DNA from 2 places in the Staphylococcus lloydii genome. Region 1 is predicted to be linked to the other one. Evidence: predicted binding sites of a transcription regulator. Region 1 holds the regulator's gene; the other holds the start of a gene.

Region 1 (7,931 bases):
CCATCTTCTATCGGCTTTTGTTAATAATAAATAATTAGATTCATTATTGTTAAATATAAAATTCAAACTATCTTCATCAATGTAATTAGCAATATTACTATAATTATATTTTTTCAAAGTACGCATTGAATGCTCTAAATCATCAATGACTAATCCTATTTCACTGATCCCTAAAATTTCTTGAACAGCAAAATAATTGGCCTGCGTTTTGTTTCGATGTTCATTTCTCGCCATAAATTCCACTATATTTTGTGCTGGATCATAAAAATACACTGATTTAGCATCAAAGCCACTAAAGTAAATTTCATCTTGCCCTTCTTCTGTTAATAATTCAACACGTTGACTTAACCAACCTTTAATTTCAGCAAACATTTCTGGAGGTATATCAAATGCAAAGTGATAATAAGGATTTGTTAGTGTGTCACTATATACAAAAGTTAAGTCACTATATCCTGCTGATATTGAAAAATAGTCATGTTCATCTTTTATTAAATCAAAACCTAAATCATCGACATAAAAAGCCTTCACTTCTGCTATCTTATTTGTATAAATTAGTATTTTATTTAATTTCAAAACAAATACCTCCCACACTTATCTTTAAGTAATATGTGTCTTCACTTTAACACTTATTATATTTAAATTCTCGAATATATCATTATACAAAAAACTGGTCCTTACCTTTTTAAGTAAGAACCAGTTTAAAAATGACATATTATTTAGATTTTTTCATATTAGAATCCATATTTTTATTCATCATTGTCATCATTTGATTAATTTTCTTTTGAGATGGTTTTTGACCCATTTGCATCATCATCATACGTAACATTTCTTCATTAATTGGTGGGTTCTTTTTGAAGTAATCCATCATATACTTTCTCGCTAGGAAGAAGCCACCTACTAAACCTATGATTAGTGCTATTACGATTAAAATAACTGCTAACCAAATTGCCATTGTTTCACCCACTTTCCTATCCTTATGCATTTTACTAAAATATATATTTTATTTCAAGGAAGTTTTGCCTCAAATATATTCAACCTTAAGTATTATATCAATTTTAATTTAGATTTGTAAACATACATGAGTTTAAGTATTAGCAATTTACTATTAAAAAAAAGACATAAGAGACGCGCTCTTATGTCTTTAATAATTTTAATTATAAGAGATTAATTAAAATGTTTGGATTTGATTTAAAATATTTTCTTTAGTGAAGCCATATTTTTCAACTACTAAATCACCAGGGGCACTAGCACCAAATGTGTCGATACCGATAACTTTGCCTTCAGTACCTACATATTTATGCCATCCTAATGATGAAGCCATTTCGATAGCTACACGTTTAGTAATTGATGATGGAATAACTGATTCTTTATATTCAGCTGATTGTTGATCGAATGCGTGCCAGTTTGGCATAGATACAACACGTACGCCTTTACCTTGTGCATCTAAATCTTTAGCAGCATCTACAGCTAAGTTAACTTCTGAGCCAGTTGCTAATAATAAGAATTCCGCGTCTTTTTCAGACTCATATACAACATAAGCACCTTTACGAACGCCTTCTTCAACTACTTCTTTAGGTAAATCTAAAGTAGTTAAGTTTTGACGAGTTAATACTAATGATGTTGGTGTTTTTTCAGATTCTAATGCTACTTCCCAAGCTACACGAGTTTCGTTACCATCAGCTGGACGAATAACGTTCATATTAGGAATAGCACGTAATCCTGCTAATTGTTCAACAGGTTCGTGTGTTGGACCATCTTCCCCAACTGCAATTGAGTCATGAGTGAAAATAAACGTTGAGTTAAGACCCATAATTGCTGATAATCTTAACGCTGGTTTTAAGTAGTCACTAAATACGAAGAAAGTTGCACCATAAGGATGTAAACCGCCGTGTGCAGCCATACCATTAACGGCAGCTCCCATTGCAAATTCACGTACACCAAACCAAATGTTTTTACCTTCTGGAGTTGTAGCATTAAAGTCATCAGAATCTTTAACGTTTGATTTGTTTGAACCAGCTAAATCGGCTGAACCACCAAAGAATGAAGGGACAGTTTTACTAACTGCTTGGATAACTTCGCCAGAGTCAGCACGAGATGCGCCACTGTGACCTGCTTCAAATTCAGGTAAAGCATCACGATAATTTTCTGGTAATTTACCGCTAATAGCTAATTTAAACTCTTCGCCTAATTCAGGATATTTTGAAGCATATTCTTCAACTAATTTGTTCCATGCTTCTTCATTTTCATTTGCGCGTTTTAACATGTTTTCTTGGAAGATTTCGTAAACTTCTTCTGGAACATTAAAACGTTTTTCTGGATCTAAACCATAATTTTTAAGCGCAAGGTTTCTTTCGTCTTCACCTAAAGGAGCACCATGGACACCATGTGTACCTTCTTTATTTGGTGCACCAAAACCGATAACTGTTTTAACTTCGATCATTGTTGGTGCATCTTGACCTTTAGCTTTTTCGATTGCTTTATCGATAGCATTTAAATCATTACCATCTTTAACTAAGATGTGGTTCCAACCATATGATTCAAAACGTTTTTTAACGTCTTCAGAGAAAGCTTTATTTAAATCACCATCAAGTGAAATATCATTTGAATCATATAAAACGATTAATTTGTCTAATTTATTATGACCAGCAAATGATGCTGCTTCGTGAGAAATACCTTCCATTAAATCACCATCTGAAGCAATTACATAAGTGTAATGGTCAACAACTTTAGCATCTTCTTTATTGAATTTACCTGCTAAATGTTTTTCAGCTAAAGCTAAACCAACTGACATAGCTAAACCTTGTCCTAGTGGACCAGTAGTTACTTCAACGCCATCAGTGTGTCTAAATTCTGGATGACCTGGTGTTTTAGAACCCCATTGTCTAAATTGTTTTAATTCTTCAAGTTCTAAGCTTCCTGATACATGTAATAAACTGTAAAGTAAAGCAGAACCATGACCTGCAGATAATACAAAACGGTCTCTGTTAAAGTAATCTTTTGATTGGGGATTGAAATTCAAGTGGCGAGTCCATAAAGTATACGCCATTGGTGCTGCGCCCATAGGTAAACCTGGGTGCCCTGAGTTTGCTTGTTCAACAGCATCGATACTCAAAGCTCTAATAGTATCAACAGCTAATTGGTCTTTTTTATTAAACATCTAAACGACTTCCTTTCTTAAGTAGCATAACACAACTACTATTATAACTTATTTATCTATTAATTTAAAAAAATAAGATTAGTTTTTGTTATTATCTTGTTCAGTTTCATTTTTTTTATCTAATTTCTGTTTAACTTTATCCGGCGTAACATCATTACCCTCTGGATCAATCACTCTTGTGTTTTCAATTTGTTGTTTGAAACCTTTTCTAAAAGATTGCAAATAGGCTTCTCTAAGCTTTGATTGTTCTTTCGCTTCAGCTTCAGTCAAGCCAGATTCTTTTTTCTTTTTTGCTAATTCATTAATTCTATCAATATCAACTTCTTTATTACTCATAGCAATACCTCCATGCTTTGTTACTCTTAACAAATAGTATCAAAAAAGTGAACGAAACTAAATGTTTTCGCTCACTTTACCATATCTATCTATATAAGGTTGTTATCGAATTATTGCAATCGTTTGGTTCGGTGTATGTTCGTCATTTTCGTCGCTATTTTCATTGGCTTTTACTTCATTTGCTAATGTATCCTTTGATTGATTTGTTATTTTATGGTCCGTCATTTCGTACGTTTGTTCTGATTTATTGTTAAAATCTACTGATAGCAAAAAGATTGTACATAGTATCATAGTGGCTAAAAGTACGATTAAATAAGTTTTATATTGGTTTATATATTGTTTAGTCATTTTCTTCACTCCTAGAACGTTTGTTTGTATTAATAATTTATCAGAACGCTTGTTCTATGTCAACATAAAAACGAACAAATGTTTGTAAAAGGTTACAACACATGCTATAATTAAGACAAATTAATTTAGGGAGTGCCTATTATGAGAGAATTAACTAAACGTCAAACAGAAATTTTCGATTATATTAAGCAAATCGTTCAATCTAAAGGATATCCACCTAGTGTTCGTGAAATAGGAGAAGCCGTAGGTCTTGCTTCGAGCTCAACAGTCCATGGACATTTATCAAGATTAGAAGAAAAAGGTTACATTCGTCGTGATCCTACAAAGCCACGTGCTATAGAAATTGTTTCTGAATTATTAGGTGAATCTGTTAATACTGAAGAAACGATACATGTGCCTGTCATTGGTAAAGTAACTGCTGGTATTCCTATTACTGCAGTTGAAAATGTCGAAGAATATTTCCCTTTACCAGAACATTTCACATCAACACATAATAGCGATATCTTTATACTAAACGTTGTCGGAGATAGTATGATTGAAGCTGGTATTTTAGATGGAGATAAAGTTATCGTCAGAAGTCAAACTATTGCCGAAAATGGAGATATTATTGTAGCTATGACAGAAGAAAATGAAGCTACAGTCAAAAGATTCTATAAAGAAAAAACACGTTATAGACTGCAACCAGAAAATAGTACAATGGATCCTATATATTTAGAACAAGTAACAGTGCTTGGTAAAGTTGTTGGTTTATTTAGAGAAATGTAATTTACACTAGACACTCTCATAAAATTAAATATCTTGTTATCTAAACAATAAAAATAAGCGATTGTGCATATGCGCAATCGCTTATTTCTTTTCTAAGACGTCTTTAATTCTTTCTAATATATCGTCTTTGTTCTTTTGTTTTTTAGCTTTCATAAGCATCTCATCCTTACTAAATAAAGATACCCTGAAAAAATTTTGATAAACCTTAATTTGTATAATTTTCAGTCCAATAAGGTTGATTATCAGAATTGAATGCTACACCAACACCTAGTTTATTGTAAGTTGTGCGCAAAATATTTTTTCTATGACCGAGTGAATTCATTAATCCTTCATGAGCGTATATACTATCAACTTGACCATAGGCTAAATTCTCACCAGCTGCATTGAAATCGATATTATCTGACTTAAGTCTATCGAATGGGGAGTTACCATTTAAATCCGTATGATCAAAATAGTCATGCTTTGCCATATCCTTACTATGTTTTCGTGCAGTATTAGATATTGCAGCATTATAAGTTAAAGTTGATAAGTTGTGTTGCACGCGTTCAGCATTAACAAGATCAAAATTTTGTAGTTCGAAACTCTTTTGTAAATCATCAGATGGCGCACCATATTGACTACGCAAACGATTTTCCATTTGATTACTTACCAATAAAATCGATGTTAAATTATTGTTGTTGTGTTTGTCATAAAATGCTGTTGTATAAATATTATGTTTTTTAAAGGTATCATATTCTTTATTATCAATTTCGTATCGTACGTTACCTTTACGTTTCTCAGTAATAGGTTTACCCAAACGTTGACGCACTACATTTTTAGGAGAACCATATTTTATCTGAGATTGTGATGATATTAAGTTTTGGTTAGTATACAAACCATTAACTTTATTATCAATGTAACTTACCATAACAAAATCATGATAGTCTTTTGTATGATAACTATACCATTTAGTACCGTATTCGTTCGTTGTTATCCTTTGTGCTTTACCTAATTTACTTTCAACCTGTGATTTCGTCATATTCATTTGAATATTATTTAACGCAAATTCTTGTTCGCTTGGAACTTTCAATACATTATTAGCAGTATTGTCATTATTTGTCCAAGCATCAATTTTAGTTCTAGCTTGTTGTTGGACATGCATCATAAAGTCAGGTTCTTTAATAGGTAAAACAATTATTAACCCTAGAAATAAAACAATATAAAATAATAGTTTTCGGATGTTCAACACCTACTAAAATTTAGTCTTTATCACCGTTGAAAATAGAGTTACGTACTATTACATAATCTACCTTTCTTAATGAAGTTAAATCGTTGCCGCCAGCATATGAAATTGAACTTTGTAAATCTTGTTGCATTTCTACTAAAGTATCTTTTAAAGACCCTTTATGTTCAACAAACATTTTTTTACCCTCGACGTTTTTATGTTCACCTTTTTGGAATTCAGAAGCACTACCAAAGTATTCTTTGTATAATTTACCTTCTAATTCAACTGTTTCACCAGGTGATTCTTCGTGGGCAGCAAATAATGAGCCGATCATTACCATAGACGCTCCAAAACGCATAGATTTCGCAATATCACCATTCGTTCTTATACCACCATCAGCAATAATTGGTTTACGCGCTGCTTTACTGCAATGATTTAATGCTGATAATTGCCAGCCACCAGTACCGAAACCTGTTTTAATTTTTGTAATACAAACACGACCAGGTCCAATACCAACTTTAGTAGCATCTGCACCAGCATTTTCTAACTCACGTACGCCTTCTGGAGTACCAACATTACCAGCAATAACAAATGTATCAGGTATATGTTTTTTAATATGTTTAATCATATTAATAACTGAATCAGAGTGTCCATGAGCTATATCAATTGTAATGTACTCTGGAATTGCGTTTTCTGCTTTAAGTTGTTCAACAAATCCAAACTCACGTTCTTTAACTCCTACTGAAATTGACGCAAATAAACCTTGTTCCTGCATTTTGTTAATAAATGGAATACGCGCTTCTTCATCAAAACGGTGCATGATGTAGAAATAATCGTTTTGAGCGAACCATTCAGCTAATGATTCATTCATTACAGTTTGCATATTAGCAGGAACTACAGGCAACTTGAAAGATTTTGGCCCAAATTTTATTGTAGTATCACATTCTGACCTACTATTCACGATACATTTATTCGGTATAAGTTGGATATCTTCATAATCAAAAATTTTCATAATACATAAACCCCTAACATTTTTATTAAAACAACTATTTAATGGTAAGTTTTTTCGCACATTAATGAACAAAATCGTAGTTTCAACTATTAAAAACAACGATTTTTACGAACAATCAATGTTGCTTTCTAGTACCAATAGATAATATACATTGTTTTATATTAAATGTAAACGGACTTTAGTACGAATTTACCAACTAGATTTTTTAACACCAGGAATTTGGCCTTTGTGTGCGTGTTCACGAAAAGCAATTCTAGACATTTCGAATTTTCTCAACACGCCTCTAGGTCGTCCTGTAACTTTACAACGACGTGTTAATCTCGTTGGCGAAGCATCTCGAGGTAATTTGCGTAAAGCTTCATAATCACCTTTCGCTTTCAATTCTTTTCGTAATTCATAATATTTATTAACGAGCGCTTCTCGCTTTTGCTCTTTTGCGATTTTAGATTTTTTTGCCATAATAATTTTCTCCTTTCAAATCGTAATCGTTACGTTTTAATATTATCATATAATTTATATTTCGCAACAATAAAATTTCATTCTACGTATTATGATTTGGATGAATTGATTTATTTCAAAATTTATCATTGAATTATTGCGCTTAATATTACCTTATGATAAAATTTTAAATCGTAAACATTACTAATTAGAGAAAGGATGTTATATTTTGCGCGTAAACATAACTTTAGCTTGCACTGAATGCGGCGATCGTAACTATATAACTACAAAAAACAAGCGTACTAATCCTGAAAGAATTGAATTGAAAAAATTCTGCCCAAGATTAAACAAATATACGTTACATCGCGAAACGAAGTAAAAGCATTAATTTAATCTTATCTTTTTTAATACGACAAAAATCACCACACATGTGGTGATTTTTATTTTTACTAAACAAAATCTTCTATATTATAGAAGAAAAAATACATTTGAGTAATTAAAAACTTCAATTGTAACCACAAGTGAATTGCCACTTAGCATAATAGTGGCTAACTTTGAATCACATTCAATATAAGCATAACGACAGTATCATAAGTTACTAAATAGTAAGAGAGCTAACCCGTAATGGATTAACTCTCTTACTTTTATTATGGGCTTTTACGCCGCAAAGT
Region 2 (7,931 bases), 510 kb from region 1:
ATTGTCCCGTATAACTAGAATCAACTTGTGCAATTTCTTCAGGCGTACCAGTAGCAATAATCGTACCACCACCGTCGCCACCTTCAGGACCTAAATCAATAATGTGATCTGCCGTTTTAATAACATCTAAATTATGTTCGATAATAACGACCGTATCTCCATTTTCAACCAAAGTATTTAGGACGCTTAACAATCGACCAATATCATCAACATGTAGTCCCGTTGTTGGTTCATCTAAAATATAAATAGATTTACCAGTTGAACGTTTGTGTAATTCGGATGCTAATTTAACACGTTGCGCTTCCCCGCCAGATAAAGTAGTGGCAGGTTGGCCTAATGTCACGTAACCTAGCCCAACATCGACTAACGTTTTTAATTTGCGATGTATTTTCGGCACGTTTTCGAAAAAGTATGTTGCTTCTTCAGCAGTCATTCTAAGCACATCTGCAATATTTTTACCTTTATACGTCACTTCAAGCGTCTCACGATTGTAACGTGAACCATCACATACTTCACAAGGCACATAGACATCGGGTAAGAAGTGCATTTCAATTTTAATAATGCCATCACCTTTACATGCTTCACAACGTCCACCTTTCACATTGAAACTAAATCTACCTTTGGAATAACCACGTACTTTCGCTTCATTAGTTTGCGCGAATATGTCTCGAATATCGTCAAAAACACCTGTATAAGTGGCAGGGTTTGAACGTGGTGTACGCCCTATTGGTGATTGATCAATATCGATGATACGTTCCAATTGGTCAATACCTTCGACCGCATCACAATCTCCGGGCTTCACTTTAGATTTATTTATTTCTTTTGCTAAGGATTTATATAACACTTGGTTTACAAGAGAACTTTTACCAGAACCAGAAACGCCTGTTACAACGGTCATCGTTGATAATGGAAAATCAACATCGACATTTTTCAAGTTATTGCTACGAGCGCCTTTAACGCTTATTTTTCTATCTGTAATTTCTCGTCTGTGTTCAGGTACATCAATACGCTTTTTGCCACTTAAATATTGGCCTGTCAACGAATCTTTACTCTTCATAACTTGTTTTGGCGTACCACTAGCAACTATTTCGCCACCGTGGTCGCCAGCGCCAGGACCAACATCGACTAAATAGTCCGCAGCACGCATCGTGTCGTCATCATGTTCAACTACTATTAGTGTATTACCTAAATCTCTCATTTCTTTTAACGTTTCGATTAGACGATCATTATCGCGTTGATGTAAGCCGATAGAAGGCTCATCTAAAACATAAAGTACACCAGATAATCTTGATCCTATTTGTGTGGCTAATCTAATACGCTGCGCTTCCCCACCTGATAGTGTGCCAGATGAACGATTTAACGTTAGATATTCTAAACCTACATTAAATAAAAATTTCAAACGTGAAATAATTTCTTTTAATATTTGATTTGCGATCGTTCTATCTTGATTAGATAACTCAATGTTTTCATAGTAATCAAGTGCTTCTTTAATAGATTTATTAATGACTTCTCCAATATTAAGGCCTGATACATAAACAGATAATGCCTCTCTACTTAAACGTTGTCCATGACAAGTTTCACAAGGTAATTCTGTCATATATTTACTCATCATTTCACGAACATATTCAGAAGGAGAATCATGATAACGTCGATTGATATTATTAATGACACCTTCAAATTCCATCGTACGTGTTCTAGTTTGACCGTTACGCTGTTTAAAAGTAAATTCTATTTCTTTGCCTTGTGAGCCATGCATTATAATATCTTTTTGTCTGTCAGTTAATTTTTTGTATGGTTTATCCATATTTATTTTATATACTTCACATACACGTTTTAATAGCGTTGGATAAAAATCTGAACTTGTTGGTTCCCATGGGACGATAGCACCTTCATTAAGCGTTAAATTCTTATCAGGCACAACTAAATCCATATCAACAGTCAGTTTTTGACCTAGACCATCACACGTTGGACACGCACCGAATGGACTATTAAAACTAAACATTCTTGGTTCTAACTCACCAATTGAAAAACCACAAATTGGACATGCATGGTTTTCCGAGAATTTTAATTCTTCGTCACCGATAACATCGACAACGAGATTCCCTTCTGCTAAACGTAAAGCAGTTTCTATAGAGTCCGCTAAACGAGTTTCAATACCTTCTTTAACAACCAGTCTATCAACAACGACTTCAATTGTATGATTTTTGTTTTTATCGAGCTCAGGTACTTCATTAACATCTGTAATTTCACCATCGACACGAACACGAACATAGCCCTTTTTGATAATATCGTCGATTAATTTTTCGTGTGATCCCTTTCGATGTGATACTACAGGCGCAAGTAATTGAATTTTAGTACGTTCTTCTAAATTCAGTATTCTATCTGTCATTTGTTGCACGGTTTGTGATTCAATTTCAATATGATGATTAGGGCAATATGCCTTTCCAACACGTGCGTATAACAAACGAATATAATCATATATCTCCGTTACTGTTGCTACGATAGATCTAGGGTTTTTACTTGTAGTCTTTTGATCGATTGATATTGCAGGTGACAAACCTTCAATCGTATCTACATCTGGTTTATCCATTTGGCCTAAAAATTGACGTGCGTACGCACTTAAAGATTCAACATAACGTCGTTGACCTTCTGCATAAATCGTATCAAAGGCAAGTGAGGATTTACCTGACCCAGAAAGACCAGTCATGACAATCAATTTATTTTTAGGAATCTCAATATCTACACTTTTTAAATTATGGGCACGCGCCCCTTTAACTACAATAGATGGTTCTTTCATATATTAATGTCACCCTTCTGCTTTTAATTCAAATAACATATCTCTGAGTTCAGTAGCTTTTTCAAAGTCTAAGTCTTTTGCTGCCTGTTTCATTTCTTTTTCTATATTTTGAATTGTTTTTTCGCGTTCTTTCTTAGTCATTTTCTTAGGAAGTTCTTTTTGCTGTTGTTCATTAGTATCATCACTTTCAACAGTGGCACTAATAACATCGTGAATTTTCTTGTTAATTGTAGTTGGTGTAATACCATATTTTTCGTTATATGCTGTTTGTATTTCACGACGACGTTCTGTCTCATCAATAGCAAAACGCATAGAGTCAGTTATTTTATCGCCGTACATAATTACTTCACCTTCACTATTACGTGCTGCACGACCAATAGTTTGTACTAATGAGCGTTCTGAACGTAAAAAGCCTTCTTTATCAGCATCTAAAATAACCACTAATGAAACTTCTGGAATATCTATACCCTCTCTTAACAAGTTAATTCCGACAACGACATCATAAGTTCCCATACGTAAATCTCTTATAATTTCAATACGCTCTAATGTTTTAATTTCGGAATGAAGATAATTGACTTTAATACCTGCTTCTTTCATATAAGTTGTCAAATCTTCACTCATTTTTTTCGTTAAAGTGGTAACGAGGACACGTTCATTTTTGTCGATACGTTCCTGAATTTCACCCAATAAGTCATCGATTTGATTTTCAGTAGGACGTACTTCAATTTTAGGGTCTAGCAATCCAGTTGGACGAATAATTTGTTCTACCATTTCGTCTGTATGTTCTAATTCATAAGGACCAGGCGTTGCAGACACATATACCAGTTGATTTGTTTTTTCTTCAAACTCTTCAAATTTTAACGGTCTATTGTCTAAGGCACTAGGTAGTCTAAAGCCATGATCGACGAGCACTTGTTTACGTGCTCTATCTCCGTTATACATCCCTCGTACCTGTGGCAATGTAACATGTGATTCATCGACCATGATAAGCCAATCATCACCAAAGTAATCTAATAATGTATATGGTGTTGAACCTAATGGTCTTAAAGTTAGATGGACTGAATAGTTTTCAATACCAGAACAGAAGCCCATCTCACGCATCATCTCTAAATCATAGTTTGTACGTTGTTCAAGTCTTTGAGCTTCTAATAATTTATTTTCAGATCTTAATTCTTCTAAGCGTTCAGCCAATTCATCTTCTATACGTTGGATAGCTGATTTCATTTTTTCTTCACGGGTTACGAAGTGAGATGCTGGGAAAATAGCAAAGTGTTCGCGTTCGCGTATGACTTCTCCAGTTAAGTAATTCACTTCTCTAATTCTATCTATTTCATCACCGAAAAATTCAACTCGGATACACATTTCTTCACGAGACGCCGGGAAAATTTCAACGACATCGCCACGTACTCTAAATGTACCACGGCGGAAATCAATATCATTACGCGTATATTGCACATCTACTAATTGACGTAACAATTCACTTCTATCCATTTCCATACCAACTCTTACACTAACGACTAAATCTCGATATTCATCTGGATTACCTAAACCATAAATACAACTTACACTAGCAATAATGATAACGTCATCGCGTTCAAACAGAGCACTTGTTGCTGAGTGTCGTAATTGATCTATTTCATCGTTAATAGATGCATCCTTTTCAATAAAAGTATCTGTAGAAGGCACATAAGCTTCAGGTTGATAATAATCATAATAACTAACAAAGTATTCCACTCTGTTTTCAGGGAAAAATTCTTTAAACTCACTGTACAATTGACCAGCCAATGTTTTGTTGTGAGCGATAATGAGTGTTGGTTTACCAACCTCTTTAATAACGTTACTCATCGTAAACGTTTTACCAGTACCTGTAGCACCTAGCAATGTTTGATGTCTTTTGCCTTCATTGATGCCATCGACAATTTTTTGTATAGCTTGAGGTTGATCGCCTTCAGGTTTAAAATCAGAAGCTAATTTAAATGGGTAATGTTCCATATGTGACACATGCCTCCTATTTATTATCGCATTACTGTCTTTATTTATTTAAACTTGTTCGTATTTAACATGTTATTTTCCATAATTCTACATTAGTTATACACTATTTTAACAGATTTGCTACTTTTAATACAAACATTTGTTCGTTGTTGTGAACTTACTTTTGCTCAAATAAAAAACAAACATAGGTTGTGCACTATGTTTGTTTGCGAATGTATATATTATAAAGGTATTTGGACATAACAATCAATTTTACTGTTTGTTGTATCGATTAATCATAATCGTCATCTTTTTTATGAAACTGTAAATTATCTATAATGATATACCCTGCCAAAATGGATACTACATCGATAAAAATGATCCATTCATCGTGAAAGAATCCCTTTTGAACGGATACACCTATTAACACTAACGTTAAAATTGTTCCGACCCATTTACTTCTAGTCAATACGCTAAATAAAATGACTAATACACAAGGGAAAAATGCAGCGAGTATGTACCATATCATATTATTCACTCATTTCTTTTATTGATAATACTCATCGTTGTATCATATAATTCTGACTTTGGAATATATTTTTCTTGCAACATTTCTGGAACGATATTGTCTATAAAATCTTGAACTGAATAAAGGTGGTCAAATTGTGTAATCGTTTCTAGAGACATTTCATAAATTTCATAAAACAACGGCTCTGGATTTCGTTTCTGTATTTCACCTAATGTTTCATATAATAAATCAATCTTATCTGCTACTGATAGGATTTGACCCTCTAACGAGTCATCTTTACCTTCTTGTAGTCTTTCACGATAAATATTTTGAAAATGGTCTGGTATTTCTTCACTAATAAACGTTTCGACCATTTCTTCTTCAACTTGCGAGAATAATTTTTTTAATTCACCACTCGCATATTTCACAGGTGTTTTGATATCCCCGGTAAATATTTCAGCAAAGTCATGGTTTAGTGCTTTTTCATATAAACTCTTCCAATTTACTGTATTACCTTGGTACTCTTCAACAGTACCTAAATATTGCGCAATTTTCGTAACTTTAAACGAGTGCGCCGCTACATTATGTTCAAAGTATTTAAACTTCCCTGGCAGTCTAATTAACGTCTCTAAGTCGGATAAACGTTTAAAATATTGATGTACACCCATGACACATGCCTCCTCGTATATTTAAATAAAGATTATACTTGTTTCTATTAATTGAAGCAAATGTGATTAATATCCCAATACAACATTATCGGGTTTGCTTAACTTAAATTATGCAGTGTTTAGGTGTAATTTTCAAAAATAAAATGACTATAACTAAAATATTCACGCGCCTTCTTATTACAAAACATAATTATCAAGCAATAAGAATAAATGTGGACATATCATAGTTATAGTCATCATTTTGTATTAATGAATATATTGATAAGCTGCAGTATTTTTAATTGTACGGTATGATTTTTGTCCGAAACCTTGCCAATTCATTTCAGAAACGACAATAGAACCATCTTTATTCGTTTTTTCAACTACACCTACATGACCAAGCGGTCCAGCAGTTGTTTGAAAAACTGCACCTACCTCAGGTTTATTATTTACTTTAAATCCTTGATTTTGCGCTGCTGAAGCCCAATTATTAGCATTACCCCATAACGAACTAATTGATTTACCTAATTGTTGACGACGGTCAAATGCATAATATGTACATTGGCCCCAATCGTAATAATTATTATCTCCTGCCAAATCATTATTTTCCTTATTGTACGATGGCTGTTGATATTCGTTAGATTGACTTACCTCATATTGATAAGGATGTGTATTTACATGGTCGTTTTTTGTATATTGTGTTTGATATGAATTTACATATTGCTCACTAGAATCAGTCGTGTTAATTGGAGACAAAGTCATAGTAGGTGGAGATGATGGCGCGGAAGTACTTAAATTACGATTATATGGCAAATTATATGGCGATAAGTGTGCGGAACCTTTTTCCGTAATTGCAATAAGTTGTCCTACTTGCAGCACTTCAGATACGTTAGGGTTTAACTTATAAATTTCTGCTAAGGAAACGTTATATTTTTCACTGATTTTATATAAGGTGTCCCCCGTTTTCACCTCTACAATATCTTGGTCAGGTAATAAGATAGTAGTACCTATTGCAACATGTGATGTACTTTCTGCGAGACCATTCAATTTAATAATGTCTGACGTTGTTGAAGCGTATTTTTCTGCTAATGTACTCAGTTGTGTTTCTCCTTCAGCAACTTGGTGATTCTGACTGGCCGAAGCTGTATGATCTATTAAACCAATTAATGATAAAGAAAAAACAGAACTCGTGATCGTTTTTTTCATGGTGTTATTCAATCCTTTTTAACCGATTTTGTGATTTTAATATAGCATACTTTTTTTAACCGCATGGCACTGTTATCAAGCTGTAATAAAAGCGTTAATTTTATAAATAATAAATGATGCAACCATGCTTTAAATCAACGTTTTTAGAAATCTATTATGTCAATTGGTTAATAAATCTAATGGAAAATTACATATGAAACCACAAAGTTTTCAAACTAAAAAAGATATAATTCATACATTTCATTACGAAGCAAATCGATAAAAAAGTCGCACCTCAATTACTTATCGCCTTAGTGCCATGTTTAATAGCCTAATGATAGCAATGTGGTTACGACTTTATACTTTGTAGCAATTTATTTATTATTTTTCAGCATTTGCCATTTGATTACGTAAATATGCTTCCATGAATGGACCGATATCTCCGTCCATCACTGCATCAACCTTACCGGTTTCTTCATTAGTTCTATGATCTTTGACCATTGAATATGGATGGAAAACATATGATCTAATTTGGCTACCCCAGCCAATCTCTTTTTGTTCACCGCGAATTTCAGCCATTTGTTTTTCTTGTTCTTCTAATTCTAATTGATACAATTTGGCTTTTAACATTTTCATAGCTGCTTCACGGTTTTTAATTTGTGAGCGTTCGTTTTGGTTATTCACAACGATACCAGTTGGATGGTGGGTTATACGAATTGCAGATTCCGTTTTGTTTATGTGCTGACCACCTGCACCTGAAGCTCTGAACGTATCCACTGTAATGTCGTCTGGATTGATTTCAATTTCTATCTCGTTGTTATTA

What was found. The regulator LexA, encoded in region 1, represses DNA repair genes until DNA is damaged. The targets are predictions, from matches to a motif close to CGAACATATGTTCG.
Region 2: the regulator LexA is predicted to act here: its motif matches at 4,922-4,935, upstream of uvrB (excinuclease ABC subunit UvrB).

What each region holds. Positions count from the first base shown of each region.
Region 1 is NZ_CP064056.1:1,517,951-1,525,881, forward strand. Features, by position in the region: gene ISP08_RS07415 (hypothetical protein) at 1-573, opposite strand, end outside; gene ISP08_RS07420 (YneF family protein) at 713-952, opposite strand; gene tkt (transketolase) at 1,169-3,157, opposite strand; gene ISP08_RS07430 (DUF896 domain-containing protein) at 3,236-3,493, opposite strand; gene sosA (DNA damage-induced cell division inhibitor SosA) at 3,596-3,841, opposite strand; gene lexA (transcriptional repressor LexA) at 3,983-4,606, shown strand; gene ISP08_RS07445 (CAP domain-containing protein) at 4,812-5,834, opposite strand; gene guaC (GMP reductase) at 5,845-6,822, opposite strand; gene rpsN (30S ribosomal protein S14) at 7,012-7,281, opposite strand; gene rpmG (50S ribosomal protein L33) at 7,490-7,639, shown strand.
Region 2 is NZ_CP064056.1:2,027,027-2,034,957, forward strand. Features, by position in the region: gene uvrA (excinuclease ABC subunit UvrA) at 1-2,797, opposite strand, end outside; gene uvrB (excinuclease ABC subunit UvrB) at 2,807-4,789, opposite strand; gene ISP08_RS09995 (CsbA family protein) at 5,061-5,297, opposite strand; gene ISP08_RS10000 (YfbR-like 5'-deoxynucleotidase) at 5,303-5,944, opposite strand; gene ISP08_RS10005 (CHAP domain-containing protein) at 6,191-7,129, opposite strand; one part of gene prfB (peptide chain release factor 2) at 7,490-7,931, opposite strand, start outside.